Regions from separate parts of the Haliea sp. E17 genome, predicted to be linked through region 1. Evidence: predicted binding sites of a transcription regulator. Region 1 holds the regulator's gene; each other region holds the start of a gene.
The links. Region 1 encodes sigma-54, which starts transcription at its own class of promoters, with help from an activator protein. Its sites were predicted from a motif close to TGGCACANNNNTTGCNNT; they were not measured.
Positions count from the first base shown of each region.

Region 1 (7,065 bases):
TAATTGTCACCGGCATGGGCAAGTCCGGGCATATCGCCCGCAAGATTGCCGCCACCCTCGCCAGCACCGGCACGCCGGCATTTTTTGTCCACCCCGGCGAAGCCAGCCACGGCGACATGGGCATGATCACCCCCGAGGACGTGGTTATCGCGCTGTCCAACAGCGGCGAGGTCGGCGAGGTCCTGACCCTGCTGCCGCTGCTCAAGCGCATGGGCAGCAAACTGATCGCCATGACCGGCAACCCGCAGTCCACCCTCGCCCGCGCCGCCGACGCCCACATCGATGCCGGCGTGACCACCGAGGCCTGCCCGCTGGACCTCGCGCCGACCTCCAGCACCACGGCGGCCCTGGTCATGGGCGACGCCCTGGCCATCGCCCTGCTGGAAGCGCGCGGGTTCACCGCCGAGGACTTCGCCTTTTCCCACCCCGGTGGTTCGCTGGGCCGCAAGCTGCTGCTGAAAGTCGCCGACGTGATGCGCGCCGGCGACAGCATCCCGAGGGTTGCCCAGGACACCATGCTGGCCAGGGCGCTGCTCGAAATCAGCGCCAAGGGACTGGGCATGACCACCGTGACCGACGACGCGGGCCAGTTCATCGGCGTATTTACTGACGGCGACCTGCGCCGGGCCATCGATCACCAGGTGGACATCAACAGCACGCCGATCGCGGCCATCATGTCGCGCAAGCCCAAAACCGTTACCCCCGGCATGCTGGCAGCCCAGGCGATGCGTATCATGGAAGAAAACGAAATTACCTCGCTGGTCGTGGTCGATGACGACGGCGCCGCCTGTGGCGTCCTCCACCTGATGCACCTGCTGCACGCCGGGCTCGCCTGACGCAATGCCGGAACTCACCAGAATCGCCAGCAACATCCGCCTGTTCGCCCTCGATGTGGACGGCGTACTCACCGACGGGCGCATCCAGTACAGCAGCAGCGGCGAGGAGCTGAAAAGCTTCAACATCAAGGACGGCCTCGGCATCAAGCTGCTGCAGCGGGACGGTATCGAAGTGGCTATCATCACCGGCCGGGTATCGCCGATGGTCAGTCGCCGCGCCGCGGAGCTCGGCATCGACACCATCGTGCAGGGGCGCGAGGACAAACTCTCCGCACTGCTGGAGCTGTGCAAACTGCGCGGCATCGAACCACAGGCCTGCGCCTACATGGGCGACGACCTCCCCGACCTCGCCGCAGTGAAGGCCGCGGGCGTCGGCTTTACACCCGCCGACGGCGTGGCGGCATTGCAGGCCGCCGCTGATGTGGTGACTCATTTGCCCGGCGGCAACGGCGCAGTGCGTGAAGCCTGCGAACTGCTGCTGCAAGCGCGCGGCAGCCTCGACGCCCTGCTGGAGACCTTCGCCTGATGCGCCGCCCGATCCTGCACCTGCTGCTGGTCGCCGCGCTGGTGCTGCTGACCACACACTACTGGAATCCCGGCCCCGGCACTGCGGCGACGGCGGCCCGGGGCACGCCCGGAGGGCCACTGCCGACCAGTTACATCGACAATGCACGCTCACGCAGTTTCAGCGCGGACGGCACGCTGTCCGACATCCTCGAATCCAGCCGGGTAGAGCAGTTCCGGAAACCCGCCTACACGATGCTCTACGAGCCCCGCTTCTATGCCCACAGCGCCCACGACCGGACCTGGTCGGCAAGCGCCGACCGGGGACGTTACGCGGGAAATGGCCAGCGCCTGTTGCTGCGCCAGAATGTCGTGCTCAGCCACGACCAGACCGGCACCCAACTGACAACCGCCAGCCTGGATATCCAGCTGGACACCCGCGAAGCGCAGACCCGCTCCGCGGTCACCATCACCCAGGCGGGGAACGCAACCCGGGCCAACGGCATGCTGGCCCGACTCAACCAGGAAACCATCCGCCTGGGCCCCGATGTGGAGAGCATTTATGTACAAATCCCCTAGCCGGGCGGCCGCCTGTGCCCTCGTCCTGCTCGCACTCTCGGCAGGCGTTAAGGCGCTGCCCGACGACCAGGATCAACCGATCCGGATCGAGGCGATCGAGGCGCTCAGGGACGAAAACCAGGGCTTTACCCAGTACAAGGGCAATGTCACCCTGGACCAGGGCAGCCTGCACATCGAGGCCGATATCCTCACCGTCTACCACACCGGCCAGGATGCCCAGCGCATCACCGCCCATGGCAAGCCCGCGACCATGCGCCAGCAACCGGAAATCGACAAGGCCGTGATCACCGCGCGCGCCAACCGCATCGAGTATTACCGCAATGAAGCTCGCGTCGAGCTGCGCGAAAGCGCCAGCATCGAGCAGGAGGGTTCCACCGTCACCGGCGACCGCATCGACTACTTCATCAACGAAAAACTGGTGAAAGCCGATTCCGACCGCAGCAATACCTCCAGCCGGGTACAGGTGGTGATTCCGGCGCAGGTGATACAGGCGGCCGAGGAATCCAGCCAGGCCCAGGAGCGGGAGGCCGCTGCCGATCCCAACAGCCCCGCCAGTGCCGTCGAGGAAGTCGCGCCGAAGGAGACCGCCGATGGCGCAACTGGCAGCCCGTAACCTCGCCAAGTCCTATCGCGGCCGGGAGGTCGTACAGGACGTTTCCCTGCACCTGGAAAGCGGCCAGGTGGTCGGCCTGCTGGGGCCCAACGGCGCCGGCAAAACCACCTGTTTCTACATGATTATCGGCATCATCACCGCAGACCGCGGGAGCATCGAGCTGAACGGTGAAGACATTACCCGCCTGCCCATGCACGAGCGCGCGCGCCACGGCATCGGCTACCTGCCCCAGGAGGCGTCGATCTTCCGCAAGCTGTCGGTGGGCGACAACCTGCTGGCGATTCTCGAGACCCGCCCCGACCTCAACCGCAAACAGCGGCAGGAAAAGCGCGACATGCTGCTCGAGGAATTTCACGTGCAGCACCTGCGCGACAGCCTCGGCCAGTCGCTCTCCGGCGGCGAGCGGCGGCGGGTGGAAATCGCCCGCGCGCTGGCGACAGAACCGGACTTCATCCTGCTCGACGAACCCTTCGCCGGCGTCGACCCGATCTCGGTGAGCGACATCAAGCAAATCATCAACCACCTGCGCGATCGCGGTATCGGCATCCTGATTACCGACCACAACGTGCGCGACACACTTGATATTTGCGAGAAGGCCTATATCGTAGGGGAAGGTCACATCATCGCCTCAGGCACCTCCCAGGAAGTGCTGGACAACGCCAAGGTGCGCAAGGTCTACCTCGGCGAACAATTCCGCCTTTAAGGCATCCGCAACACCACTGCTAAACGTAAAAAAAGTCAACAAGCAAATTTCGAGCCAAGCGGTTGCCAGAGTTTGCACGCTGGCGCTACACTCCAAGTCGTGTTCAACTGCGCCACCCCGTACGGGGACGCACCCAGGGGCTCTTTCCAGCTGTCGATGAAACAATCGCTTCAACTCAAGATCGGCCAGCAACTGACCATGACTCCGCAGTTGCAGCAGGCCATCCGCTTACTGCAACTCTCCACGCTGGACCTGCAGCAGGAAATCCAGCAGGCGCTGGACAGTAACCCCCTGCTGGAAATCGGCGAAGAGGACCTCGGCGGCAACGAGGTGGAGAACGGTAACAACGAGCCCGAAGGCCCGGCCGGCAACAGCGACTGGGAAAGCGCCGAACTCAACGAGGCTAACACCACCGGCTCCGAGAGCATGCCGGATGACCTGCCGGTGGACACCCGCTGGGAAGACCTGCTGCCATCCAGTTCTTCCCCCGCCCCGGCGCCCATGGAAGACGACGGTGACTTCGAGTCCCGCAACAGCTCGCGGGAATCCCTGCACGACCACCTGCTCTGGCAGCTCAACCTCACCCGTTTTTCCGACACCGACCACCTGATCGCCCTGACCCTGCTCGACGCCACCGACGGCAACGGCCGGCTGACCCTGTCGCTGGAGGAAATCCACGAGTCCTTCGACCCGGAACTCGACATCGAGATGGACGAGATCGTGGCGGTGCTGCACCGGCTGCAGCAATTCGAACCCGCCGGCGTCTGTACCCGCAGCCTGCAGGAATGCCTGCTGGTGCAGTTGCAGCAACTGCCCGCCGACACCCCCTATCTCGAGCCGGCGCGGCTGATCCTCAACCGCCACCTGCCGCAGCTGGCCGGCGGCGATTACAACCAGATCCTGCGCCGCACCCGGCTCGCTGAAAGCGAACTCAAGTCGGTACTGGCGCTGTTGCAGACCCTGGACCCGAACCCGGGGCAATCCTTCGCCCCGGAAGATGTCGAATACGTGGTGCCCGACGTTTTTGTCAGCAAGCGCGAAGGCCGCTGGGTGGTGGAGCTCAACCCGGATATCGCGCCCAAACTGCGCATCAATAGCGACTATGCCAGCCTGATCAAGCGCGCGGACAACAGTGCCGACAACACCTACCTGCGCGACAACCTGCAGGAGGCGCGCTGGTTCCTGAAGAGCCTGCAGAGCCGCAACGAAACCCTGATGAAAGTGGCCAGCAAGATTGTCGAGCACCAGCGCAACTTCCTCGAATACGGCGAGGAAGCCATGAAACCGCTGGTGCTGCACGACATTGCCGAGGCGGTGGAGATGCACGAGTCCACCATCTCCCGGGTCACCACCCAGAAGTACATGCACACCCCGCGCGGTATCTTCGAACTCAAGTATTTCTTTTCCAGCCACGTATCCACCAGCGGCGGTGGCGAATGCTCTTCAACGGCGATTCGCGCACTGATCCGCAAGCTGGTCGCGGCAGAAAACCCCCGCAAGCCTCTCAGCGACAACAAGATCGCCCAATTGCTGGACGAACAGGGCATTGAAGTAGCCCGGCGGACCATCGCCAAGTACCGGGACAGCCTTAACATCCCGCCCTCCAACGAGCGCAAGCGGCTGGTATGATCTTTATGCCAATATCGCCCGACCACCTGTGCCAGCCGGTCACCAAGTGGTCTAGACTGATTCCAAGGTCTCGCCGGAATCCGGCGGCGCCCTCCCCGGGGCTCACCCGGGCTCATCAGCAACAAGGAGCCAAGCTATGCAACTGAACGTCAGCGGACACCACGTGGAGGTCACCGACCCCCTGCGCAATTACGTTGAGAGCAAGTTCGAGCGACTGCAACGCCACTTTGACAATATCACCAACACCCAGGTCACCCTGATCGTCGAAAAAATGGTTCAGAAAGCGGAAGCGACCATGCACATCTCCGGAGCGGACCTGTTCGCCCAGGCGGAATCCGAGGACATGTACGCGGCGATCGATCTCCTCGCCGACAAGCTGGACCGCCAGCTGATCAAGCACAAAGAGAAAACCCGAGGTCACTGATTTCCACCCCATGCAATCACTAGCCGATCTGCTGACCCCGGAGCGCACCGCGAGCCGCGTTCCGGGGCTCAGTAAAAAAAGACTTTTTGAATCCCTCGCACGCATCATCAGCAATGACCTGCCCGGCATCTCCTACGACGCGGTATTCAGCAACCTCATCGCGCGCGAGAAGCTGGGCAGCACCGGACTGGGCCAGGGCATCGCCATTCCCCACTGCCGCATGCCCGGCTGCGAGGGGCCGGTGGGCGCCCTCCTCACCCTTGCCGAACCGATCGAATTCGACGCCCCGGACAACCAGCCGGTGGACCTCGTCTTTGCGCTGCTGGTTCCCGAGGGCGAGGAACAGCGCCACCTGAACACCCTGGCAGGAATCGCCCGCCAGTTCAGCCAGGCGGACTACTGCGCGCGCCTGCGCGCCGCGGAAAACGACGAAGCGCTGTTCGCCGTCGCGGAAGCCGGAGTGCAGTAACCATGCACCTGATCATCATCAGCGGCCGTTCCGGGGCGGGGAAAAGTACCGCCCTTCACCAGCTGGAAGATGAGGGTTACTACTGCATCGACAACCTGCCCGTGTCGCTGCTGCCCGCACTGGTGGAAGAGACCCGGCGCGAGGACTTTGCCCACTTCAAGGGCACCGCGGTCTGCATCGACGCCCGCAACGCCTGGAAGGACCTGGCGGATTTCGCCCGGGTCCGCGACTCGCTGCCCGCCGAGGTGCGCTGCGAAATCCTGCTGCTCGAAGCCCAGGATGCAGAGCTGATCAAACGCTTTTCCGAGACCCGGCGGCGCCACCCGCTGTCCTCGAACGACACACCGCTGGCCGAGGCCATCGACCTGGAGCGCGCGCTGCTGGCGCCGATCGCCGCGGATGCGGCGTTGATTCTCGACACCAGCCAGATGACCATCCACGAACTGCGCGACGCCATCCGCCAGCGGCTGCTGGGCTCTGCCTCCGGCAGCATGTCGATCACCTTCCAGTCCTTCGGTTTCAAGCGCGGCGTGCCCAGCGATGCAGACCTGGTGTTCGACGTGCGCATGCTGCCCAACCCGCACTGGGTGAAAGAGCTGCGCCAGCTGACCGGGCTCGACCAGGCGGTGCGCGACTTCCTGCAGGACCAGCCGATGACCGATGAACTGCACGCGGATATCCGCCAGTTTCTCGACCGCTGGCTGCCGCGTTACTGCGACAGCAACCGCAGCTACATGACTGTCGCCATCGGTTGTACCGGTGGTCAACATCGGTCAGTATATCTCGCCGACAGGCTGTACCAGCACTATCGGCAGCAGTTCCCCGAAGTACATCTCCGGCACAGGGAATTACAGCAGTGATTGAGACCCAGGTCACCATCATCAACAAACTGGGCCTGCACGCCCGCGCGGCGGCAAAATTTGTCGGCTGCAGTTCAGCTTTTTCCAGCCGCATCATGGCCGGCCGCGACGGCGAAATGGTCGATGCCAAAAGCATCATGTCGGTGATGATGCTGGCGGCGGCCAAGGGTACCGTACTCGACCTGCATATCGATGGCGCCGACGAGGAGGCCGCACACGCGGCCATCGTGGCACTGATCGAAAACCGTTTCGGCGAGGCCGAATAAGCCGGCACCTGCGCGGCAGCGTAACTAATTGCGTTGTTGCCCCCGCCGCTATCTCGCATAATCCTGTCCCGTAAGCGCTCGCCGGCCACTCAAGGACACGGGAATTCCTCGCATGCCCCCCAATCCGCAGACATCGCAGGATACGCTCGACAAGCTGACGAACGCGCTTGAAAGCGGCGCCT
Region 1 covers NZ_JBLWFK010000011.1:17,003-24,067, reverse strand. The annotation lists gene ACNKU3_RS20490 (KpsF/GutQ family sugar-phosphate isomerase) at 1-836, shown strand, start outside; gene ACNKU3_RS20485 (KdsC family phosphatase) at 841-1,362, shown strand; gene lptC (LPS export ABC transporter periplasmic protein LptC) at 1,362-1,919, shown strand; gene lptA (lipopolysaccharide transport periplasmic protein LptA) at 1,903-2,532, shown strand; gene lptB (LPS export ABC transporter ATP-binding protein) at 2,510-3,235, shown strand; gene ACNKU3_RS20465 (RNA polymerase factor sigma-54) at 3,392-4,864, shown strand; gene hpf (ribosome hibernation-promoting factor, HPF/YfiA family) at 5,001-5,288, shown strand; gene ptsN (PTS IIA-like nitrogen regulatory protein PtsN) at 5,299-5,757, shown strand; gene rapZ (RNase adapter RapZ) at 5,760-6,617, shown strand; gene ACNKU3_RS20445 (HPr family phosphocarrier protein) at 6,614-6,883, shown strand; gene mgtE (magnesium transporter) at 6,996-7,065, shown strand, end outside.

Region 2 (7,065 bases), on a different contig from region 1:
CGACCAGCAGGTCGGGGTCTCCGGCGATGGCCGCCTTCGAGTGCCCGATCATGAAATGGGTATCGAGCATCGCGTCCTGCAGTTGCCGGCGCTGCTTCTGCCAGCGCGGGGGCACCGGCTGTCCGCTGATGTCCGCCAGGGCCATGAACCAGCCGTCCACCGCATCCAGCCCAAGCAGGTGACCGAACAGGTGGCTGGGTACGCCGCTGCGTTTTTCCAGCACCCGCGCCGCCGCGTGCATGCTCTCGCCCACCGCCAGGGTGGCGATACTCTCGCCCGCGGTGGCGATATCGTCGGCACAGACGCCGCCGGTAGTCAGGGCGTTGTGCTCGCTGTCCTCGAGGTGGCCGTCCAGCGACCCGGAGAGGTCGGGAATCAGCAGCGGCCGCAAACCGAAACTCTCGATACTGTCACTGACGAACTCGATATCGCCCGGAGTCAGGTTGGCGCCGCACAGGACATTGACCTGCCGCTTGCGCAGTCCCACCCTGGCGTGGTCCTCGGGCACCAGAGTCTCTATGATGCCGCGCACGGCCAGGGCGAAGCCGCTCTCGAAGCTGCCGGTAAAATCCGGCGTGTTCACCGCCACTACCGCGACATGGTCGAATTGCGGATTTTCGCTGCGAAACTCGTAGACTGCGCGACGGATGTCCGCTCCCTGGGTCTCCGCCAGGCCGGTGGTCACCAGGCCAATCATCGCCGGCTGGTTCTTTTCACTGATCACCCGCAGTGCCTCGACGATATTGTCGTCGGCGCCCATCACCGAGCTGACCTGGTCCATGGCGGTGGTCTGCAGCGGGACCGGCTCGCGGAAATGCCGCACGAAGAACACCTTGGCGAAGGCGGTGCAGCCCTGGGAACCGTGCATCAGCGGCATGGCGCGGTTGACCCCGAGGAAGGCCAGTGCCGCACCCACGGTCTGGCTGGTCTTCAGCGGGCTGACCGAGAGCGCCTTGTTGCGCTTGATGATCTCCGTCATGCGCACACCCCCTGCGCGGTCAGCGCGCCGTCATCGGTTCCCGCCCAGGGTGCCGGTCGGCGCACCGCCTCCCACACCGGGCTCTCCAGGGTCAGCGCCAGCTGCCGCACCAGTTCCAGCATGCCGTCGTAGCCGGCGTAACCGAATTCGCGCTCCTGGTTGATATCGAGGAAGGGAATACGCGCCTTCAGGGCGGTGTACATGTTGCGCCCACCGGCGATGAGGATGTCCGCCTTGTAGTCCGCCACCGTCTGCAGCAGCACTTTCGGATTGCCCTCGTCGAGCATCTTGACGTCGTCGCCCATCAGTTCGCGGATGCGCGCCTTGTCTTCCTCGGTGGATTTCTTGGTGCCGGTGGCGACCACCTTCATGCCGAGGTCCTGCAGCGCGGAGATCACCGACCAGGATTTCACCCCGCCGGTATAGAGCAGCACCCGCTTGCCGGCCAGCCGCTCGCGCCAGGGCTCCAGCGCCGCGCGGACCTTTTTCTCCTCGCGTTGGATCAGCGCCTCGGTACGGGCAGTGAGGTCGGGATCATCGATCAGGCGGGCAAAGTCCCGCAGCGCCTGGGAGGTGTCGGTAATGCCGTAGAAGCTGCCCTCAAACCAGGGAATGGCGTAGCGCTCCTGCATCTTGCGCGCCACGTTGAGCATGGCCTTGGAGCAGACCATCATGTTCACTTCTGCCTTGTGCATGGTCTGCACCTCGCGGAAGCGGGCGTCGCCGGAGAGGGTGCAGAGCACGCGGATACCCAGTTCGTCGAGCAGCGGCAGCACGTACCAGAATTCACCGGCGATGTTGTATTCGCCGACCAGGTTGACGTCGTGGACGGTGATGCCGGGGCGCACGCTGGCCGCGGGCAGCGGGTCCGGCTCGCGACTGCCGATGACATACTTGACCATGGCATCGCCGGCGATGCGGTTGCCGAGGTTCTTGGTGCCATAGAATCCAGCCGCATCCACCGGCACCACCGGCACACCCCAGCGTTCCTCCGCGGCCCTGCACACGGCGTCGACATCGTCGCCGATCAGGGCGGGCACGCAGGTGTTGTAGACGAATACCGCCGGCGGCGCGTAGTCCTCAATGGCCTGCTTGATCGAGTGGAACAGGCGTTTCTCGCCTCGTCCCATCACCACATCCTGCTCGGTGAGGTCGGTGGTCATGCCGATGCGGTAGAGGTCCGGCCCGCTGGAGCGGGTGCCGCGGTTGTCCCAGGAGCTGCCGGCGCAGGCGATCGGGCCGTGGACGATATGGGCGACATCGGCGATTGGCAACAGCGCGATCTGCGCGCCGTCGAAGGCGCAGCCCCCGGCGGAAGCGCCGGGCTTGGGCTTGGCACAACCGGATTTCTCCTTCTTGTTGTGCTCACAGGCGGGCTCGTCGAGCAGTTCCGCGATGTCTTTGGCTTTCATCTACAGTCACCCTCACGGTCGGGGTGGCAGATACCACCCCTGTTGCGAGGTTCTGGTGCAATACTCAGGCCACAGGACTACATGGCTGATTTATAAAGACTTTCATCTTTCAGGAAGCTGTAAGACTTGCGACACCCACACAGCTTTGGCGGAAATACGACAAGTACCTCGGCCGCTTCCCGCTGGCGTGACCGGGACTGTCGCATTTGCGACAAACGGGCCGCCGCGCGCCCCGCGGCCGGCACCCGTGAAACTCCCTAAACTTCAACAGGCTCAGCAACTTATAACTTCGCAACGGGGAAATCCCGGGGTTCACAAAGCACTGGCGTACAAGTTGCAACACTGCCTGTATCCCCGCGTTACCCAGGAGTCCCCCCTTGTCCCCTGTCAGCCTTCAATTCCGCAAGTACTGCCGTTTACTCAGCCGCCTTGCCCCGGTCCTGCTGGCGCTGTGCTACTCCATTCCCGGGGTGGCCGGCGAAGCCCGCGTGGCCGTCGCGGCCAATTTCACCGGGGCCATGCAGGCTATCAACGCGGCCTTCGAGCAAGCATCCGGGCACCGGCTGCAGATCAGTTACGGTTCCTCGGGCAAGTTCTATGCACAGATCAGGAACGGTGCCCCCTACGATGTTTTTCTCTCCGCAGACAGCGATAAACCGGCGGCCCTGGTCGCGGATGGCGACGCCCTCGAAGGCAGCGCCTACACCTACGCCCTGGGCACCCTCGCCCTGTGGAGCAGCGCCGCCGGCGCCCCCCTGGACCGGCTCAAGGCGGGCGATTACCGGCGCCTGGCAATCGCCAACCCCCGGCTCGCCCCCTACGGCGCCGCCGCCATGGAAGTGCTGGAACACCTGCAGCTACTACCCAGCGCCAGCGACCGCGTGGTCACCGGTGAAAGCATTGCCCAGGCCTACCAGTTCGTCGCCAGCGGCAATGCACAACTCGGTTTCATCGCCCTGTCACAACTGATCGAGGGCGGCAATCCCTCCGCGGGCAGCTGGGTCGTACCGGGCGAACTGCACTCACCGATTCGCCAGGTCGCGGTACTGCTCACGCGCGGCGCCGGCAACCCGGCCGCCAGCGACTTCCTCGCCTTCCTGCGCAGCGACCAGGCCCGGGCGCTGATCGAGTCACACGGCTACCGGAGCGCGGCGGAATGAACGCACCCTGGTTCAGCGCGGAAGACATAGAGGCCCTCCTGCTCACCCTCAAGCTCGCCACCACGGTGACCGCCCTGTTGCTGGTACTGGGCACTCCCCTGGCCTGGTGGCTGGCGCGCTCGACCAGCCGGTGGCGCCACCCGGTAAACGCCGTGGTCGCCCTGCCGCTGGTGTTGCCGCCCAGTGTGCTGGGCTTTTACCTGCTGATCTTCATGGGGCCGCGGGGACCGCTCGGGGAACTGACCCAGAGCCTGGGGCTCGGCACCCTGCCGTTTACCTTTTCCGGGCTGGTGTTTGCCTCGGTGATCTACTCCCTGCCGTTTGTCGTGCAGCCGATCCAGAACGCCATGGAAGCCATGGGCCGCCGGCCGACCGAGGTGGCCGCCACCCTGCGCGCCGCGCCCCTCGACTGCTTTTTCACCGTCGTCCTGCCGCTGGCGCGGCCCGGCCTGCTGTCGGCCACGGTACTCGGTTTCGCCCACACCGTGGGCGAGTTCGGGGTGGTGCTGATGATCGGCGGCAACATCGGCGGCGAGACCCAGGTCGTCTCGGTACAGGTCTACAACCACGTGGAAGCGCTGGACTATGCCAGCGCCCACCGCCTGTCGCTGGTGATGCTCGGCTTTTCCTTCGCGGTGCTGCTCGCCCTCTATGTCTTCAATCCCAATTCCGCGCCGCAGCGGGGTCGGGCCCGATGAGCGTTATCGCAGCCCGTTTCAACCTGCGCCATCCGGGTTTCGAACTGGACGTCGACCTGCAACTGCCGGCCAGCGGCGTCAGCGTACTGTTCGGCCACTCCGGATCCGGCAAGACCACCCTGCTGCGCTGCATCGCGGGCCTCGAGCGCGCACAGAGCGGAGACCTGCACGTCATGGGCGAGGTCTGGCAGTCGGCGCGCACGTTCCTGCCGACCCACCGACGCCCCATCGGCTATGTCTTCCAGGAAGCCAGCCTGTTCGAGCATCTCTCGGTACGGGGCAACCTGGACTACGCGCGCAAACGCGCGCCGCGGGTGGATGACGGCACCACCCTCGACGAGGCAGTGGACCTGCTCGGCATCGGCGCACTGCTGGAACGCCGCCCGGCGCAACTCTCCGGCGGCGAGCGCCAGCGTGTCGCCATCGCCCGGGCGCTGCTGATCCAGCCCCGCCTGCTGCTGATGGACGAACCGCTGGCGGCGCTGGACCTGCCGCGCAAGCTGGAAATCCTGCCCTACCTGGAGCGTCTCAAGCGGCGCCTGGACCTGCCCATCATCTATGTCAGCCACGCTCCGGACGAGGTCGCGCGGCTGGCGGACTACCTGGTAGCGATGGAAAGCGGCCGCGCGGTGGCGGCGGGCAGCCTGGCGGATACCCTGTCGCGCCTCGACTTCCCCATCCGCCTCGGCGAGGACGCCGGGGTGGTGCTGGAGGGCGTGGTCGCCGAACGCGAGCGGGAGTGGAAACTGGCGCGGGTGCGTTTCGATGGCGGGGAAGTCTGGCTGCGCGACGGCGGCCACGCGATACACAGCGCCGTACGGGTGCGCGTGCTGGCCCGGGACATCAGCCTGGCCCGGGAACCACAGGCGGATTCGAGCATCGTCAACGCGCTGCCCGCCACCGTGGTGGAGATCAGCAGCGACGAACACGCTGGCCTGGCACTGGTGCGGCTGGCATTACAGGACACTGACGGCGGCGCGGGTAGCTACCTGGTGTCGCGGGTGACGCGGCGCTCCGCCCACCTGCTGGGACTGGCCCCGGGCATGTCGCTGTGGGCGCAGATCAAGTCGGTCGCCGTGATCTGAACGACCGCCGCCGCTTCAGCGAAAGAAGGGTATCTGCTCACTGCCCGCCTGCGCCAGCTCCAGCGAGTCGTCCTTGAGCCTGACCCCGCTGAGCTGCCGGCGCAGGGCATTGCGGCAGAGGTAGAGACAGGTATCGGCCGCCCGCTGGTAGTCGAGCCCCTCCGGCGGGCGAATGTTGGAAATACAGTTGCGCTCGGAATCCAGGCGGCCGGGACACGGGGCATAGGTCAGGTAGATGCCCAGGCTGTCGGGCGAGCTGAGCCCCGGTCGCTCGCCGATCAACACCAGTACCAGTCGGGCGCCGAGCGCTTCGCCGATATCATCGCCGAGCGCCACCCGCCCCTGGTTGGCCAGCGTCAGCGGCGCAAGGGAATACCCGGCCTCGCGCAGCTGCGGCAGCAGCCGCTGCAGCAGCGCCGCCGCGTGTCGCTCCACCGCAATCGAGGACAGTCCGTCGACGACCGCTACGGCGATCTCCGCGGTACCCTTGTGTGTCGCCAGTACCTCATGGTCGGTGTCGCGCAGGCGCCGGCCGAGGTCCGGGCGCTGCAGGTAGAGCGCGCGATTGTCCGCCGCGCTCTGTACGGTGAAGACCGGCAGCCCGCTGTCCTGCAGGTCCTGCGCCAGCCGCCCGGTATCCAGGGGATGCAGTACCGCATCGCGCGCCCGGGCGTGATCAAGCTGGAAGCGCAGCTGCGCCTCAGTAGTCTGGGCATTGCCGGCACGGCCACCGGCGAGCCGCGCGGCGGTGTACCGGCGCAGGCCGTCCCAGCGATTGCGAATCACCCCGCTCACGACCGGCCTCCGGCGAGGGCGAGTTTGCCGGCCAGCGCCGCTGGCGGCAGTTCACCGGTCTGCAGGCGGCCGCTGGCGTCGAAGATCCCCTGTGCCAGCAGCCACTGCTCGAACTCCGGCGCCGGCCGCAAGCCCAGCACCTCGCGCACGTAGAGTGCGTCGTGGAAGGACGTCGACTGGTAATTGAGCATGATGTCGTCGGCCCCCGGCACCCCCATGATGAAGGTGCCGCCGGCCACCGCGAACTGGGTGAGCAGCGCGTCCATGTCGTCCTGGTCCGCCTCGGCGTGGTTGGTATAGCAAATGTCACAGCCCATGGGCAGGCCGAGCAGCTTGCCGCAGAAGTGGTCCTCCAGCGCGGCGCGGGCGATCTGCTTGCCATCGTAGAGGTATTCGGGGCCGATAAAGCCGACCACCGTGTTGACCAGCAGCGGGTCGAAAGCCCGCGCCACACCATAGGCCCGCGCTTCGAGGGTTTGTTGGTCGACGCCATGGTGGGCGTTCGCGGACAGCGCGCTGCCCTGCCCGGTCTCGAAATACATCACGTTGTGGCCGACGCTGCCGCGGCCCAGCCCGAGGGTCGCCGCGCGGGCCTGGGCAAGCAGTTCGAGGTCGATACCGAAACCCCGGTTGGCGGCCTCGGTGCCGGCGATCGACTGGAAACACAGGTCCACGGGGGCGCCGCGCCCTATCGCCTCGAGTGTCGTGCTCACATGCGCGAGCACGCAGCCCTGGGTGGGAATCTCGAAGCGGGTGAGGATATCGTCGAGCAGCCGGTTCAGCCGGATCACGGTCTGCAGGTTGTCCCCGGCCGGGTTGATGCCAATCACCGCGTCGCCGCTGCCGTAAAGCAGGCCATCGACGATACTCGCGGCAATCCCGGCAAGGTCGTCGGTCGGGTGGTTGGGTTGCAGGCGGGTGGAAAACCGCCCCGGC
Region 2 covers NZ_JBLWFK010000004.1:237,008-244,072, forward strand. The annotation lists gene nifN (nitrogenase iron-molybdenum cofactor biosynthesis protein NifN) at 1-979, opposite strand, end outside; gene nifE (nitrogenase iron-molybdenum cofactor biosynthesis protein NifE) at 976-2,391, opposite strand; gene modA (molybdate ABC transporter substrate-binding protein) at 2,769-3,551, shown strand; gene modB (molybdate ABC transporter permease subunit) at 3,548-4,249, shown strand; gene modC (molybdenum ABC transporter ATP-binding protein) at 4,246-5,334, shown strand; gene eutC (ethanolamine ammonia-lyase subunit EutC) at 5,350-6,129, opposite strand; gene ACNKU3_RS11595 (ethanolamine ammonia-lyase subunit EutB) at 6,126-7,065, opposite strand, start outside.
Region 2: a site for sigma-54 is predicted at 2,446-2,463, ahead of nifE (nitrogenase iron-molybdenum cofactor biosynthesis protein NifE). Genes of this name have one in related genera too.

Region 3 (7,065 bases), on a different contig from region 1:
GCGGCCCACCAGCCGACCAGCAGCATCAGCACGCCCATCGCCAGCATCACCCGGAAGGACCAGAACACCACCGCCACCGGCGGGTGTTTGCCCTCGAATTCGTTCAGGCCCAGCACCTCGCCTTGCGCCTCGTGGGTGAGGATGAGGCTGGCGGCGTAGGGGATTTCCACCGCGAAACGGTTAGTGCGCGTGGCCTCGTCGGGAAAGGCTATCGCGGTAAACGGCGCGCCCTGCTCGGTCTCCCACACCGCTTCCATCGCGGCGACCTTGGCCGGCTGGTGCTCCAGGGTGTTCAGGCCGTGCAGGTCGCCGATGAAGATCTGCAGCGGCGCCATCACCGCCGCCAGCACGACGCCGGTGCGCATCACCTTCCAGGTGGCGGGACCGTCGACATTCTTCAGCGCCCGCCAGGCGCTGACCCCGGCGATCAGGAAGGCGCTGGTGAGCAGCGAGGCCGCCAGCATGTGCGCCATGCGGTAGGGGAAGGACGGATTGAAGATCACCTCCCACCAGCTGTTCACCATCACCACGCCGTCCTCGATGCGGTAGCCCGCGGGGGTCTGCATCCAGGAGTTCAGGCTGAGGATCCAGAAGGCCGAGAGCGTGGTGCCGAAGGCGACCAGGAAGGTGCTGGTCATGTGCATGCGGTTGGACACCCGGTCCTTGCCGAAGAGCATGATGCCGAGGAAGGAGGCCTCGAGGAAAAAGGCGCTGAGCACCTCGTAGCCGAGCAATGGCCCGGCGACATTACCGGCTTTGGCCATGAAGCCCGGCCAGTTGGTGCCGAACTGGAAGCTCATGGTGATGCCCGAGACCACGCCCATGGCGAAGGTCAGGGCGAAAATCTTCACCCAGAAGAAATAGGCGTACTCCCAGGCCTTGTCGCCGCTGCGGGTGTAGCGCCAGCGGAAGTAGAGCAGCAGCCAGGCCAGGCCGATGGAGATGGCCGGGAAGAGGATGTGGAAACTGATGTTGGCGGCGAACTGGATGCGCGCCAGCACGAAGGGATCGATGGTCATGTTCACTCCTTAACCGTGAAACCAGTGACAAACCCACACGGTGTGGCAGTGGTATCGGGGGAGCTATCGCAAGGGACGTGCCACCTTTAATTCGCTTTAAGTATAACTCCTATATATTTGTTTTAATTATATTTAAAATATTCTACAAACCACCTCATGGCGCGCTGGGTATTCACACCACCAACATTTACGCCATAATTGACACAAGCCCTGCCACAACTGGCAAACACCATGACCCTGAACGAACCCGTCTCCGAACTCGACCTCGCCTCCCTCCTCGCCGGCATCGAGCACCCCGCCATCCTGCTGTCGATGGATTACGAGGTGCTGGCCAGCAACCGCCGCTACCAGCAGAACTTCGGCGAGATCGCCGAGGGCGAGCGCTGCTACCGCGTCTCCCACGGCTACGACCGCCCCTGCGACCAGGCCGGGGAAAGCTGCCCGCTGGCGGCCTGCAAGCAGTCGAAGGACAAGGAGCGGGTGCTGCACATCCACAACACCCCGCGCGGCCGCGAACACATCGACGTGGAGATGCTGCCGCTGAAGGACGCCAGCGGCGAACTGCTCTACTTCATCGAGGTACTGAAGCCGGTGAAGATCGCCAGCGCGGAGATCCACCGCGAGCGCATGGTCGGCCGCAGCCCCGCCTTCAACCGGCTGGTGGAGCTGATCAACCTGGTGGCGCCCCACGACACCTCGGTGCTGCTGCTGGGCGAATCCGGCAGCGGCAAGGAACTGGCCGCCAACGCCATCCACGAGGCCAGCGGCCGGGCCGACCACAACTTCGTCACCGTGGAGTGCGCCGGGCTGACCGAAACCCTGTTCGAGAGCGAACTGTTCGGCCACGTGAAAGGCGCCTTCACCGGGGCGACCAACAACAAGCCCGGCCTGCTGGAGGACGCCCACGGCGGCACCCTGTTCCTCGACGAGATCGGCGATGTGCCCCTGGGCATGCAGGTGAAACTGCTGCGCCTGCTGGAGACCGGGTCCTTCCGCGCGGTGGGCAGCACCCAGCTGAAGCGGGCGGATTTCCGCCTGGTCTGCGCCACCCACAAGGACCTGCCGGCGATGGTCACCGCCGGCGAGTTCCGCGAGGACCTCTACTACCGCCTGAACACCTTCCCCATTACCCTGCCGCCCCTGCGCGAACGGCCCGACGACATCGCCCTGATCGCCCGCTCCCTGCTGCAGAAACTGTCTCCCGAGGGCAAGTACCACCTGACCGACTCGGCCATCAAGCGCCTGCAGGCGGAGCACTTCCCAGGCAACTCCCGGGAACTGCGCAACGTGATGGAGCGGGCGATCATCTTCGCCCGCTCCAACGTCATCGACGCGCAGGTGCTGGAGCACTGCCTGGAGCCGCAGCGGCAGGCAACGGTGAACACAGTAGAGGAGAACTGGGTGGACCTGCCGACCCAGGAACGGGACTACCTGCAGCGCCTGTTGGCCCACTGCGGCGGCGACAAGGCAAAAGCGGCGGAGATTGCCGGCATCAGCGTGCGTTCGCTGTATCGCAAGCTGGAAGGTTCGGCGGACACTCAGGATTAAGCGCGGGTGCCCCCGCCCGGCAATACGCCGGGCCGGCGGCGCAGGCGCCCGGTATCACGCGGCGGCGGGCACCCCGGAGTGGAAGCGGAACTCGGTATCGGGGGATTCGATCAGCTCCTGCTCGACCGCCAGGAACACCGGCAGGCGCTGCGCCACCTCCTGCGCTGAACTCAACTGCTCCGCCAGCTTCAGGTAGTCGAGGAAGTGCCGGGATTCGGATTTCAGCAGGGATTCGTAGAACTCGCGCAGCTCGGCATCCAGCTCCGGCGCCAGCGCAGCAAACCGCTCACATGAACGCGCCTCGATAATTGCCCCGCAGATCAGCGTATCCACCAGCCGCCCCGGCTCGCCGTCCCGCGCCGCCTTGCGCAGGCCGCCGGCGTAGCGGGCGGCGCTGATCTGCGGGTAGTCGATGCCGCGCTTTTTCATCAGCGCGATCACCTGCTCGAAGTGGCGCAGCTCCTCCCGCGCCAGGCGGGAGAGCTTGTGCAGCAGCTGGTGGTGCTCCACGTAGCGGTACATCAGGTTCAGGGCGGTGGAGGCGGCCTTTTTCTCGCAGTTGGCGTGGTCGATCAGCAGCAACTCGGGGTTTTCCAGCGCCCAGTCCACCCAGGCGCGGGGTGTGGCGCAGGGCAGGAATTCGCGGATCGGGGTGAGGTCGACGGGTTTTCCCATCAGTCGGCGCCTCCAAACAGGTCGGGCATGGCGATGTAGCGGTCGTAGTGGGCCTGGGACAGGGTGTAGAACTCGGCGTCGATCTGGTCGCGCAGTTCGGTGAGCGGCACCTCGCGGAAGGCCATATCCACCTCGAAGCCGAAGTCCCGCGGCTGGTCGATCTGCCCCGCCCCGGCCTTCAGCAGGCTGAACAGCCAGCAGTACTCGTCGTGGCGGGCGGTGAAGCGCACGTTCTGCACCTGCAGCTGCCAGCGCAGCAGGGCCTTGTCCAGCACCCGCAGCCGGTTGCTGACGCACTGGGACAGGAAGCCGGCCAGGCGCTCGTCGATGATGCGCTTCTGCTCCGGGGTGTAGCCGTTCCAGTGGATGACCTCGTGCTGGAAGCGCTTGCAGCCACGGCACACGGTATCGCCGATGCCCGTGGAACAGACACCGATACAGGGCGTTTTTACAAGGTCGTCGAGCATGCGGCAGGGGGAAAATCACTGGCCCGGCAGTGTACGGTATCAGCCAGTTGAATGCACGGTATAAGCCCTCTGTTCATTTATCTGACAAGCGGTATCCGCTATAATCCTTGACCGGTTTTACACCTTCTACTGGTTTTCCGCGCCGGCCCTCCCCCGCCTGCGCCGCCCCAGATTACGCAAAGGAGCTCTAACTGTGCTTGACGCATATCGTGAACACGTGGCCGAACGGGCCGCACAGAACATCCCCCCGAAGCCGCTGAACGCGGAGCAGGTTGCCGGCCTGGTAGAGCTGCTGAAGAACCCTCCCGCCGGTGAAGAAGCCACCCTGCTGGAACTGATCACCGACCGCGTACCCCCGGGCGTGGACGAAGCCGCCTACGTCAAAGCGGGCTTCCTCTCCGCCATCGTCAAGGGCGAAGCCACTTCCCCGCTGATCGACAAGCCCGCCGCAGTGAAACTGCTCGGCAACATGCACGGCGGTTACAACATCGAGACCCTGGTCAGCCTGCTGGAAGACGCCGACCTCGGCGCCCTGGCTGCCGAAGAGCTCAAGCACACCCTGCTGATGTTCGACGCCTTCCACGATGTGGACGAACTGGCCAAGGCCGGCAACGCCAACGCGAAAGCCGTGATGGAATCCTGGGCCGAGGGCGAGTGGTTCACCTCGCGCGACGACGTGCCCGAGTCCATCAAGGTATCCGTATTCAAGGTCACCGGTGAAACTAACACCGACGACCTCTCCCCCGCTCCCGATGCATGGAGCCGCCCCGACATCCCCCTGCACGCCCTGGCCATGTACAAGATGACCCGCGACGGCCTCACCCCGGAAGAGCACGGCGTGACCGGCCCGATGAAGCAGATCGCCGAGATCCAGGCCAAGGGTCTTCCAGTAGCCTTCGTCGGCGACGTGGTCGGCACCGGCTCCTCGCGTAAATCCGCCACCAACTCCGTGCTGTGGTTCTTCGGCGACGACATGCCCGGCGTGCCCAACAAGAAAGGCGGCGGCATCTGCATCGGCGGCAAGGTTGCCCCCATCTTCTACAACACCATGGAAGACGCCGGCGCGCTGGTCTTCGAAGCCCCCGTCGACGACCTGAATATGGGCGACGTGATCGAGATCCGCCCCTACGACGGCAAAATCCTCAACGAAGCCGGCGAGACCATCTCCGAATTCGAACTCAAATCTGATGTGCTGCTCGACGAAGTCCGCGCCGGCGGCCGCATCAACCTGATCATCGGCCGCGGCCTGACCACCAAGGCCCGCGAAGCGCTCGGCCTGCCCGTCTCCACCCTCTTCCGCACCCCGGAACAGCCCGCCGACACCGGCAAGGGCTACACCCTGGCGCAGAAGATGGTCGGCAAGGCCTGCGGCGTCGAGGGCATCCGCCCCGGCACCTACTGCGAACCGAAGATGACCACCGTCGGCTCCCAGGACACCACCGGCCCGATGACCCGCGACGAACTGAAAGACTTGGCCTGCCTCGGCTTCTCCGCCGACCTGACCATGCAGTCCTTCTGCCACACCGCGGCCTACCCCAAGCCCGTGGACATCGACACCCAGCACACCCTGCCGGACTTCATCATGACCCGCGGCGGTGTTTCCCTGCGCCCGGGCGACGGCATCATCCACAGCTGGCTGAACCGCATGCTGCTGCCCGACACAGTCGGTACCGGCGGCGACTCCCACACCCGCTTCCCGATGGGCATCTCCTTCCCCGCGGGCTCCGGACTGGTGGCCTTCGCCGCCGCCACCGGCGTGATGCCGCTGGACATGCCGGAATCCGTACTGGTGCGCTTCAAGGGCGAAATGCAGCCGGGCATCACCCTGCGTGACCTCGTGCATGCCATCCCCTACTACGCCATCCAGCAGGGCCTGCTGACCGTCGAGAAGAAAGGCAAGAAGAACATCTTCTCCGGCCGTGTGCTGGAAATCGAAGGCCTCGACAACCTGACCGTCGAGCAGGCCTTCGAACTTTCCGACGCCTCCGCCGAGCGCTCCGCCGCCGGCTGTACCATCAAGCTGCCGGAAGCCGCCATCGCCGAGTACCTGCGCTCCAACATCGTGCTGCTGCGCAGCATGATCGCCGAGGGCTACGGCGACCCGCGCACCCTCGAGCGCCGCGCGCGCAAGATGGAAGAGTGGCTGGCCAACCCGGAACTGATGGAAGCCGACGCCGACGCCGAATACGCCGCCGTCATCGAGATCGACCTGGCGGAAGTGAACGAGCCCATCGTCTGCTGCCCCAACGACCCGGACGACGCCAAGCTGCTCTCCGAAGTGGCCGGCGACAAGGTTGACGAAGTCTTCATCGGCTCCTGCATGACCAACATCGGCCACTTCCGCGCCGCCGGCAAACTGCTGGACCAGCACAAGGGCAGCATCACCACCCGCATGTGGATCTCCCCGCCCACGCGGATGGACGAGCACCTGCTGATGGAAGAAGGCTACTTCAACATCTTCGGCCGCGCCGGCGCGCGCACCGAGATGCCCGGTTGCTCACTGTGTATGGGTAACCAGGCGCGTGTGGCGGCGAACAGCACTGTGCTTTCGACCTCGACCCGTAACTTCCCCAACCGTTTGGGCGACGGCGCCAATGTGTACCTGACTTCAGCCGAGCTGGCTGCGGTGGGTGCGATTGTTGGTAAGCTGCCGACTCCGGCGGAGTACATGGAGTACGCGAAGAACCTGGATGCGATGAGTTCGGAGATTTATCGCTATATGAACTTTGACCAGATTGTGGAGTTCCAGAAGAGTGCTGAAGAAGGGAAGCGGATTGCGGCTGTGGAGATTACGGAGCTTAGTGCTTGAATCTTAGCTGACCTCAGCTAGACTTTTTTAAGAGCCCTGCACCGCGAGGTGTGGGGCTTTTTTGTGCACGAATTTTTCGTGAATTCATCGCTCAAACTCGGCGTTTACTTGCGCTAACTACTAAGGCGGTCAAGTAAGCCAGCAGTGGCCGACTAAAAATTGCTATTGAGGAAGTAAACTTAGTTGCTAAACTCCGAAAATTGAGCTGCCGTGAAAATTTTCTCTATTCGACAGGCGATGGATAGCGACCCCAAAATCAGTTTGATGGAATCCACACAAGGATATATTTTGTGAACCAGACATCTTCGATCCACCCAGAGTTACTGAAGATTGCCCTTGAGCGAGTAGATGGGTTTGTATTTGAACGATATTGCCAAGATCTTTTATCTGTACTTGAAGGAAAGAATTTTGTTCCTGTAGGCGGCATAGGCGATGGCGGCGCAGACGGAATTTTCGAATGTGGTGATGACCGAATTTTTTACCAATTCACGCGGCAAGAAAATCACAGAGAAAAAATTAGACGAACTGTCGATAGACTAAGAGAAGT
Region 3 covers NZ_JBLWFK010000002.1:135,204-142,268, reverse strand. The annotation lists gene ACNKU3_RS03785 (cytochrome ubiquinol oxidase subunit I) at 1-1,019, opposite strand, end outside; gene ACNKU3_RS03780 (sigma-54 interaction domain-containing protein) at 1,251-2,567, shown strand; gene ACNKU3_RS03775 (tRNA-(ms[2]io[6]A)-hydroxylase) at 2,622-3,242, opposite strand; gene ACNKU3_RS03770 (DUF1289 domain-containing protein) at 3,242-3,709, opposite strand; gene acnB (bifunctional aconitate hydratase 2/2-methylisocitrate dehydratase) at 3,903-6,518, shown strand; gene ACNKU3_RS03760 (hypothetical protein) at 6,809-7,065, shown strand, end outside.
Region 3: a site for sigma-54 is predicted at 1,085-1,102, ahead of ACNKU3_RS03785 (cytochrome ubiquinol oxidase subunit I). Genes of this name have one in related genera too.

Region 4 (7,065 bases), on a different contig from region 1:
TGGTCGGGATAGTGGCCGCGCTGACGCCGTCGGCCATCGCCCGGGGGTTGCCCGATCCCATGAAGGCCATGACGTCGAAGACCTGGATCATGCCGGTCACCGTACCCAGCAGGCCGAACATCGGCAGCAGGGCAATCAGCGCCGGGATCAGGCCGAGGTTGCGCAGCATCTTCACCTCGATCTCCGAAATCAGGCCGCGGCGCTGGGTAAGCGCATACCAGGAGCGCTGGTCGCTGCGCTGGTTCCAGGTACTGGCCGCGCTGTTCACATCGCCCTTGAGCTCGCGCAGGTAGTACCAGTAGCGTTCCAGGATAAGCCACCACAGCCAGATGGAGAGCAGCAGGATGGCGTAGAGCACGTCGCCACCCTTGTCGAGAAAATCACGGAATGCACTGACGACTTCCATGGTTTCAGGCCTTAAGTTGCGCGTCGGATTCGGCTTTCTGCGCCATCAGGGCCGCGGACTGCTCGCCGATCACCTTGCTCATCGCGGTCACCCGGCTGGACAGCAGGCTGTGGCTGAGCAGCAGCGGGATCGCCGCGCACAGGCCCAGCACCGTGGTGATCAGCGCCTGGGAAATACCGCCGGCCATCAGCTTGGGATCGCCGGTACCGAACAGGGTGATGGCCTGGAAGGTGCCGATCATACCGGTCACCGTACCCAGCAGGCCCATCAGCGGCGCTACCGCGGCCAGCACCTTGACGATCGGCAGGCCCTTGCGGATCTCCGAGACGTCGCGGAACACCACTTCATCCAGCTTGCGCTTGATGGTTTCCAGGTCGAGGTGCTTGTTCTCGTAGTACACGTTGAGAATGCGGCCCAGCGGGTTGTCCTTGTCGAAGTGATCCATATCCTTCAGCTGCGCCTTGATGCGGCGCTGGGTGCGCGCCAGCGAGAGCATGCGCGCGGCGACGATAATCAGGCCGACAATGCCGACCACGATGATCGCGTAGCCCACGGTTTTACCCTGCTCGACACGCTCCATCAGGCTCGGGGATTGCACCAGCAGGCCGAGCAGCGCACCGCGGGAGGGGTCGAGATAGAAACCGACAGTCTCGCCCTTCGCCGCCGAGGTCAGGTCACTGGCCGAGCTGCGCACGTAGCCCTGGGGCTGGCGCGGCAGTTCCACCACCTGGTCGGAATCGGAGATGTAGTTGAGGTACTTGTCGCCGGAAACCATGTTGAAGGTTCCCACGCGGGTGACCGGGGCGCTGTAGGCGTCGCCGCTGGGCTTGATGATCTGCGCGTCGAACAGGCTGATCTCCCCGGAGTGGGCGATCTCCTGCAGCAGCAGTTGCCAGAGGGCGCGCATCTGCGGAATAGTCGGCACTTCCTCGCTGGAGGCCAGTTCATCGACCACGGCCTTGCGCTCGGGGTACTCCACGGTGATCAGCGAGTCGTAGAGGGCAGTCTGGGTATCGTCGGCCATCTGCCGGAATACGCCGAACAGCTCGCCGAGGTCACCGGTGCGCTGGTCCAGGGTGGTTTGCAGTTCCGCCAGGCTCAGCTCGTTGGCGTCGAAGCGCTCCTTGAGTTCGATACGCAGGGCTTCCTGCCGCGCCACTTCCGCCTCGGCGTTGCGCTGCAGCGCGACCTGCTGGTCCGCCGCGGCCTTGAATTTCGCCTCGCGCTCGCGATTGCGCTTGGCTTCCTCGGTCTGGTTCTGTTCCACCCGCTGCAGCAGCTTGGTCAGCTCGCTGCTGCCCTGGGCTGCAACCGGCGCACTGGCGGCGAACACGCTGGCGGCGATGGCCACGGAGGCCAGGAATAAACGTGGGGCTTTCATTACGCGTCCTCCGAAGCCGTTACCGGCAGTTTCAACATGCTCGGCGGCGCCTGCTTGCGCGCCACCCGCAATCCGTCACGAATCGAGCGGCGATAGCTGCCCTCGAGCACTTCCCAGTTGCCCAGCTTGCTGTTCCAGCGGCCGCTCTCGGCGCCGTCGAGGGTCTGGTAGTACAGGCCGACACGGCCGATGCGCAGGAAGTCCACGGAGCGAACTTCGCCGCTGGAATTGAGTTCACCGCGGTAGGCTTCGATGGTGCGGCCGTAATCGGCCTCGATGGTGTAGGCCTCCATGATGCGGCGGTATTTCTCGCCGGCAGTGACGTCGGCGCGGTCGATCATGCTGCGCAGGTTGTCGATACGCTCGATACGTTCGGCGCGCAGGAAGGGTACGTCGGCCTCGACGATGGTGCTCAGGGTATCGGTCATCTCCAGCATGAACGGCAGTGCGCCGGTCTCGATATTGTCGATCTCCGCGGTCTGCCGCTTGACTGATTCGATCTCCTCTTCCTGCGAATCGATCAGGCGCTGCAACTGCTGGTTGTAGATGGTGAGGCTCTCGGCCCGCTGCACCGCTACCCGGTAGGATTGCAGGGACGTGGTCGCCTGCTCGTCGAGCTTGTCGATCCGGTCCTGGCTGGCCGCCGCAGCGGAGTCAGTCTTGACCTGGGTTTCTAGCGCGGCTTCCTGCGCCTGCGCGCCCAGCGGCGCCAGCAGTAGCAACAGGGCCAACCTGCGGAAGGTTTTTCTGTGGTGCATGATGCTCCAACTCCTGAACTGAAAATGGCTCGCGGTGGCGGTAGACTGGAAGCTGTCCCCACCCTCCGCACGATGACTTCTGAGGGTTCGTGGTCAGAAAGAGCAATTAGCGTGCCATGGCGCTGTAGCCCCTTTAAAACAAGGGCATTGCGCGCTTCGGGAAATTCGACCGGGGGCTCTCCAGCTGAAATCTTGTCCAACTGGACAGCTTTTGTTCCATAACAGTGCGATTTTTTGGGCCGCACGCCCAAGCACAGTGCAGAGAGCCGCAAACCCTTGGAAACAAGGGCCGGGAACCGCCCCCGTCAGCCCGCTGGTACACTCCTTGCTTCAAGCTGGGGCACAACCACCGGGAGAGAACCCAATTGAACCGCGACCCGTCCTACCCCCGCGACCTGATCGGTTACGGCCGCCACCTGCCCCGCTTCGAACTGCCGGGGAACGCGCGAATCGCCGTGCAATTTGTCGTCAACTACGAGGAGGGCGGCGAAAACTGCGTGCTCCACGGCGACCCGGTATCGGAGGTGTTTCTCTCCGAGATCATCGGCGCACAGGCCTTCCCCGACCGCCACCTGAGCATGGAGTCGATCTACGAGTACGGCAGCCGCGCCGGCTTCTGGCGCCTGCAGCGCCTGTTCGCCGGGCGCGACCTGCCGGTCACGGTATTTGGCGTCACCAGCGCGCTGGCCCGCAACCCCGAGGCGGTGGCTGCAATGCGCGAGGCGGACTGGGAAATCGCCTGCCACGGCCTGCGCTGGATCAGCTACCAGCAAGTCCCCGAGGCGGTGGAGCGCGAGCATATCCGCGAGGCGATCCGCCTGCACGGCGAACTCACCGGTGCGCGCCCGCTGGGCTGGTATACCGGCCGCGACAGCCCCAATACCCGCGCCCTGGTGCTGGCGGAAGGCGGCTTTCTCTACGATTCCGATTCCTACGCCGACGATCTGCCCTACTGGGTGGCCGGGCCGGACGGTCCGCACCTGGTCATTCCCTATACCCTGGATACCAACGACATGCGCTTTGCCTCGCCCCAGGGTTTCAACTGCGGTGACCAGTTCTTCACTTACCTCAAGGATGCCTTCGACGTCCTCTATGCCGAGGGGGAAAGCACACCGAAGCTGCTGAATATCGGCCTGCACTGCCGGCTGGTGGGCCGCCCCGCGCGTTTCGCCGCATTGCAGCGCTTCGTCGACTACGTACAGTCCCACGAGCAGGTGTGGGTCTGCCGGCGCAGCGACATCGCCCGGCACTGGCACGCCAACTACAGGCCGGCGGGCTGAGGCTCGCCCAGGCGTTCGGGCAGCAACCACTCCAGCACGATGGCGCACAGCGCGCCGCTGGAGACCGGGAAACCCAGCAACAGGCGCAGTTGGTCCGGCAGGCCATCGGCGAGCCAGGCGGCGGTGCCAAACACCAGGCCGCCGAGCAGGCCGCCGCCGGCCACCCACCAGCCGCGGCGCGACAGCTCCGCGCTGCGCAGGATGTTGAAGCCGGTCAGCGCAATCATCGCGAACATCAGCAAGGTGGCGCCGTAGATCACCGGCGGCGGGATGATCTGGAACACCCCCGCCACCAGCGGCAGCGCCCCGAGCAGGACCAGCATGCCCGCCACGATAAAGCCGATGTGGCGGCTGGCGATGCCGGTCAGCCGGATCACGCCGTTGTTCTGGCTGAACGTGGTGTTGGGAAAGGTCGCCAGCAGCGCCGCGAGCAGCGAGTTGAAGGCATCCGCCATCACCCCCCCGCGCACCCGCGCCCAGTAGGCCGGGCCGCTGGTGGGCAGGCGGCTCAGTGCCTGGGTCGCGGTGAGATCGCCCACCGACTCCATCGCCGTCACCAGGAAGATGGGCATGATGACCAGGAACGCCGTCCAGTCGAAGCCCAGGCCGTAGCGCAGCGGCTCGGGCAGGAAAAACCAGTCCAGCTGCCCCAGCGGCGCGGTGTCGATTTTCCCCAGTGCCAGGGCCAGCAGCGCGCCGGCGCCCAGCCCCCCGAGGATCGCGCACATGCGGCACCAGGGGTTGCGCCACAGTGCCAGCAGCAGGGTAACCACCAGCACTGCCGCCGCCAGCAACAGGGCTTCCAGCGCCTCGGCAGAACTCCCGGCCTGCTGGAACACCCGGTACAGGTTGCGGCCGGTGGAGAGCACCAGCGTGGCGCCCAGCAGCACGACCGTGGCCCCGGTCACCGCGGGCGTGATCACCCGGGCCAGGCGGTGCAGGTGCCCGGCCAGCAGCAAACTGACCAGGGCGGCGACCGCGATGGTTCCGAACAGCGTGCCGAGGCGCTCGCCGTCGGATTGCTCCGCGGGCAGTGCGTGCCAGGCAAACAGGATGGCGCCGATAAAGGTGAAACTGGTGCCCTGGATCGACAGCAGGCCGGAACCGAAACCGCGCCAGCTGGAAATCTGGATCATGGTGGCGATGCCCGACACCAGCAGCGCCGAGGTTACCAGGTAGTTGGTATCGGCAACCGACAGCCCCATCCCCGCGGCGATAATCAGCGGCGCGGTGACAATCCCGCCGAACACCGCCAGCAGGTGCTGGAATCCCGCCAGCAGCGCGGTCGGCCAGGGCGGCACGTCCCGCCAGCCGTAGAGCGGAACCTGCCAGTCGCCTCCCCCGCTGCCGCCCATCGCCTCAGCTCCAGAAATCCCGGTGCAGGGCGACAATCTCCTCTTCCACTTCCGGCACCGGGCCCCATACCCGGATGGCTTTCTGGCTGTGCTGGAACACGTAGCGGCTGGGAACATCCATGGTCGGGTTTTCCTCGCTGCTGCCGGTCAGTTCCAGCAGGCGGGCCTCGGAGATACCGAACACCAGCCTGCCGATATTGGCCCAGTACTGGGTGCCGGCACACATGGCGCAGGGTTCCGCGGTGCTGTAGAGCGTCATAGCCCAGAGTTCCTCCGGCCTGTATTTTTCCGCGGCGAGTCGCGCCAGGGTGGATTCGGCATGGTTGACCGCATTGATGTTGCCCTGCTCCATGAGAACAGTTTCGTGATCGGCGGCAACCAGCACCGCGCCGAAAGGGTGATGCCCCTTGACCATGGCGCCCCGTGCGACCTCGTTGGCGCGGCGCAGGTTGGCGATGATCTGTTGGGCGGTCGGGTCGCTGCCCGGCGGTTGCGGCAAATCCGGCATGAATTTCTCTCCAGCAACGGCCCGGGAAAACAGCGCGCCTGGCGCGATCAGCAGCGGGCCCAGTAAGACGGTATTGCGAATAAAGCTGCGGCGGTCAGCTACCATGGGGCGCCTGCTGCGCCGAGGCGCAGGGCGGCTCGGGCAGGTGCAGGAACAACAGGCAACCGAACAGGCACATGATGAAGCGAAAGGCCGCCTCCTGACCGTTCCAGGCGTCGGACTGCCACATCAGGAACCACTCGGCGCCGACGGTCATGAAGCCGCCGAACCACAGCGCGATACCGAGAACCAGGCCCCAACTGGCCAGCATCAGCGCCGGCTGGAACTGCGCCGCCGGCTGGTGGCGGCTGCGCCACATGGCGATGGCGCCCACCGTGCAGAGTACGCCGGCGGAAAATTCGCAGGCGATGATCAGCCAGTAGGCCAGGTGATGAAACCACTCCGCCTCGATCGCCCGCCACATCAGGCGGTTGCCCTCGAAGGTGGTATCCATGGCCAGCACGTGCTGGACGAACATGAAATTGGAGCCGTAGTCGGTCACATTGTTGACCGCCACCAGCAGGGCGAACGCGCCCACCAGCACTGTCAGCAGGGCCTTCATACATCGGGTGCCCATGGGGGCCTGCAGCAAAGAACGGCTCACGCTTTTTCCTCGGGGGGTTTTCAACACCGGGTCAGGCTAGCAAGATTGGTGCCCACCGCCCCGGAACCCCGCCAACCGCGGACTTGCGCCCGGGGGCGGACCCCAGTGCATGCGAATTCTTGATCATTCGGCTCATTTTTCGGGCACGACGCACCCAAAAGGTGCGTACTGGAAGGGCAAAATCCGCGAATCCCCCTGTTTACAGGGCCTGAAACAGTGGCATGTAACTTGCTCTCTTTGTTGGATTCGAACCTGAAATCAAAACCGCCTGTTAAAGCAAAGGATCAGTCTGTGAACCGCTGCAGTCCCGAATTCATCTCATCGGCCGCCGCCATCGTCGGTGAAAGCTTCCTCGAACTGAACCCCCGCGCCCTGCGCTCCGGCTCGCGCGACTGCTTCCATTTCTCCCCGGTACTGACGCCGCTGCTCGACGACTGCCAGGCCGAGGCCATCGCCTACCCCGCGACTGAAGCAGAACTGCGTGCGCTGCTCGCCCTGTCGGTAGAGCACAGCGTCCCCGTCACTCCCCGCGGCGGCGGCACCGGCAACTACGGCCAGGGGGTACCCCTGCAGGGCGGGCTGATGATCAACACCCGCCGCTTCAACCGCATTATCTCGCTGGACGCGGACGCCGCCCGCGTGGAGGCCGGGGTGAACCTGTGGACCATCGAGCAGCAGGCCGCCGAACACGGCGCCGAACTGCGCATGTTTCCCAGCACCATCGGCACCTCCAG
Region 4 covers NZ_JBLWFK010000001.1:241,054-248,118, reverse strand. The annotation lists gene ACNKU3_RS01020 (MotA/TolQ/ExbB proton channel family protein) at 1-406, opposite strand, end outside; gene ACNKU3_RS01015 (MotA/TolQ/ExbB proton channel family protein) at 411-1,787, opposite strand; gene ACNKU3_RS01010 (DUF3450 domain-containing protein) at 1,787-2,545, opposite strand; gene puuE (allantoinase PuuE) at 2,911-3,825, shown strand; gene ACNKU3_RS01000 (uracil-xanthine permease family protein) at 3,807-5,180, opposite strand; gene ACNKU3_RS00995 (nucleoside deaminase) at 5,185-5,793, opposite strand; gene ACNKU3_RS00990 (DUF2165 family protein) at 5,783-6,331, opposite strand; gene ACNKU3_RS00985 (FAD-binding oxidoreductase) at 6,623-7,065, shown strand, end outside.
Region 4: a site for sigma-54 is predicted at 2,860-2,877, ahead of puuE (allantoinase PuuE). Genes of this name have one in related genera too.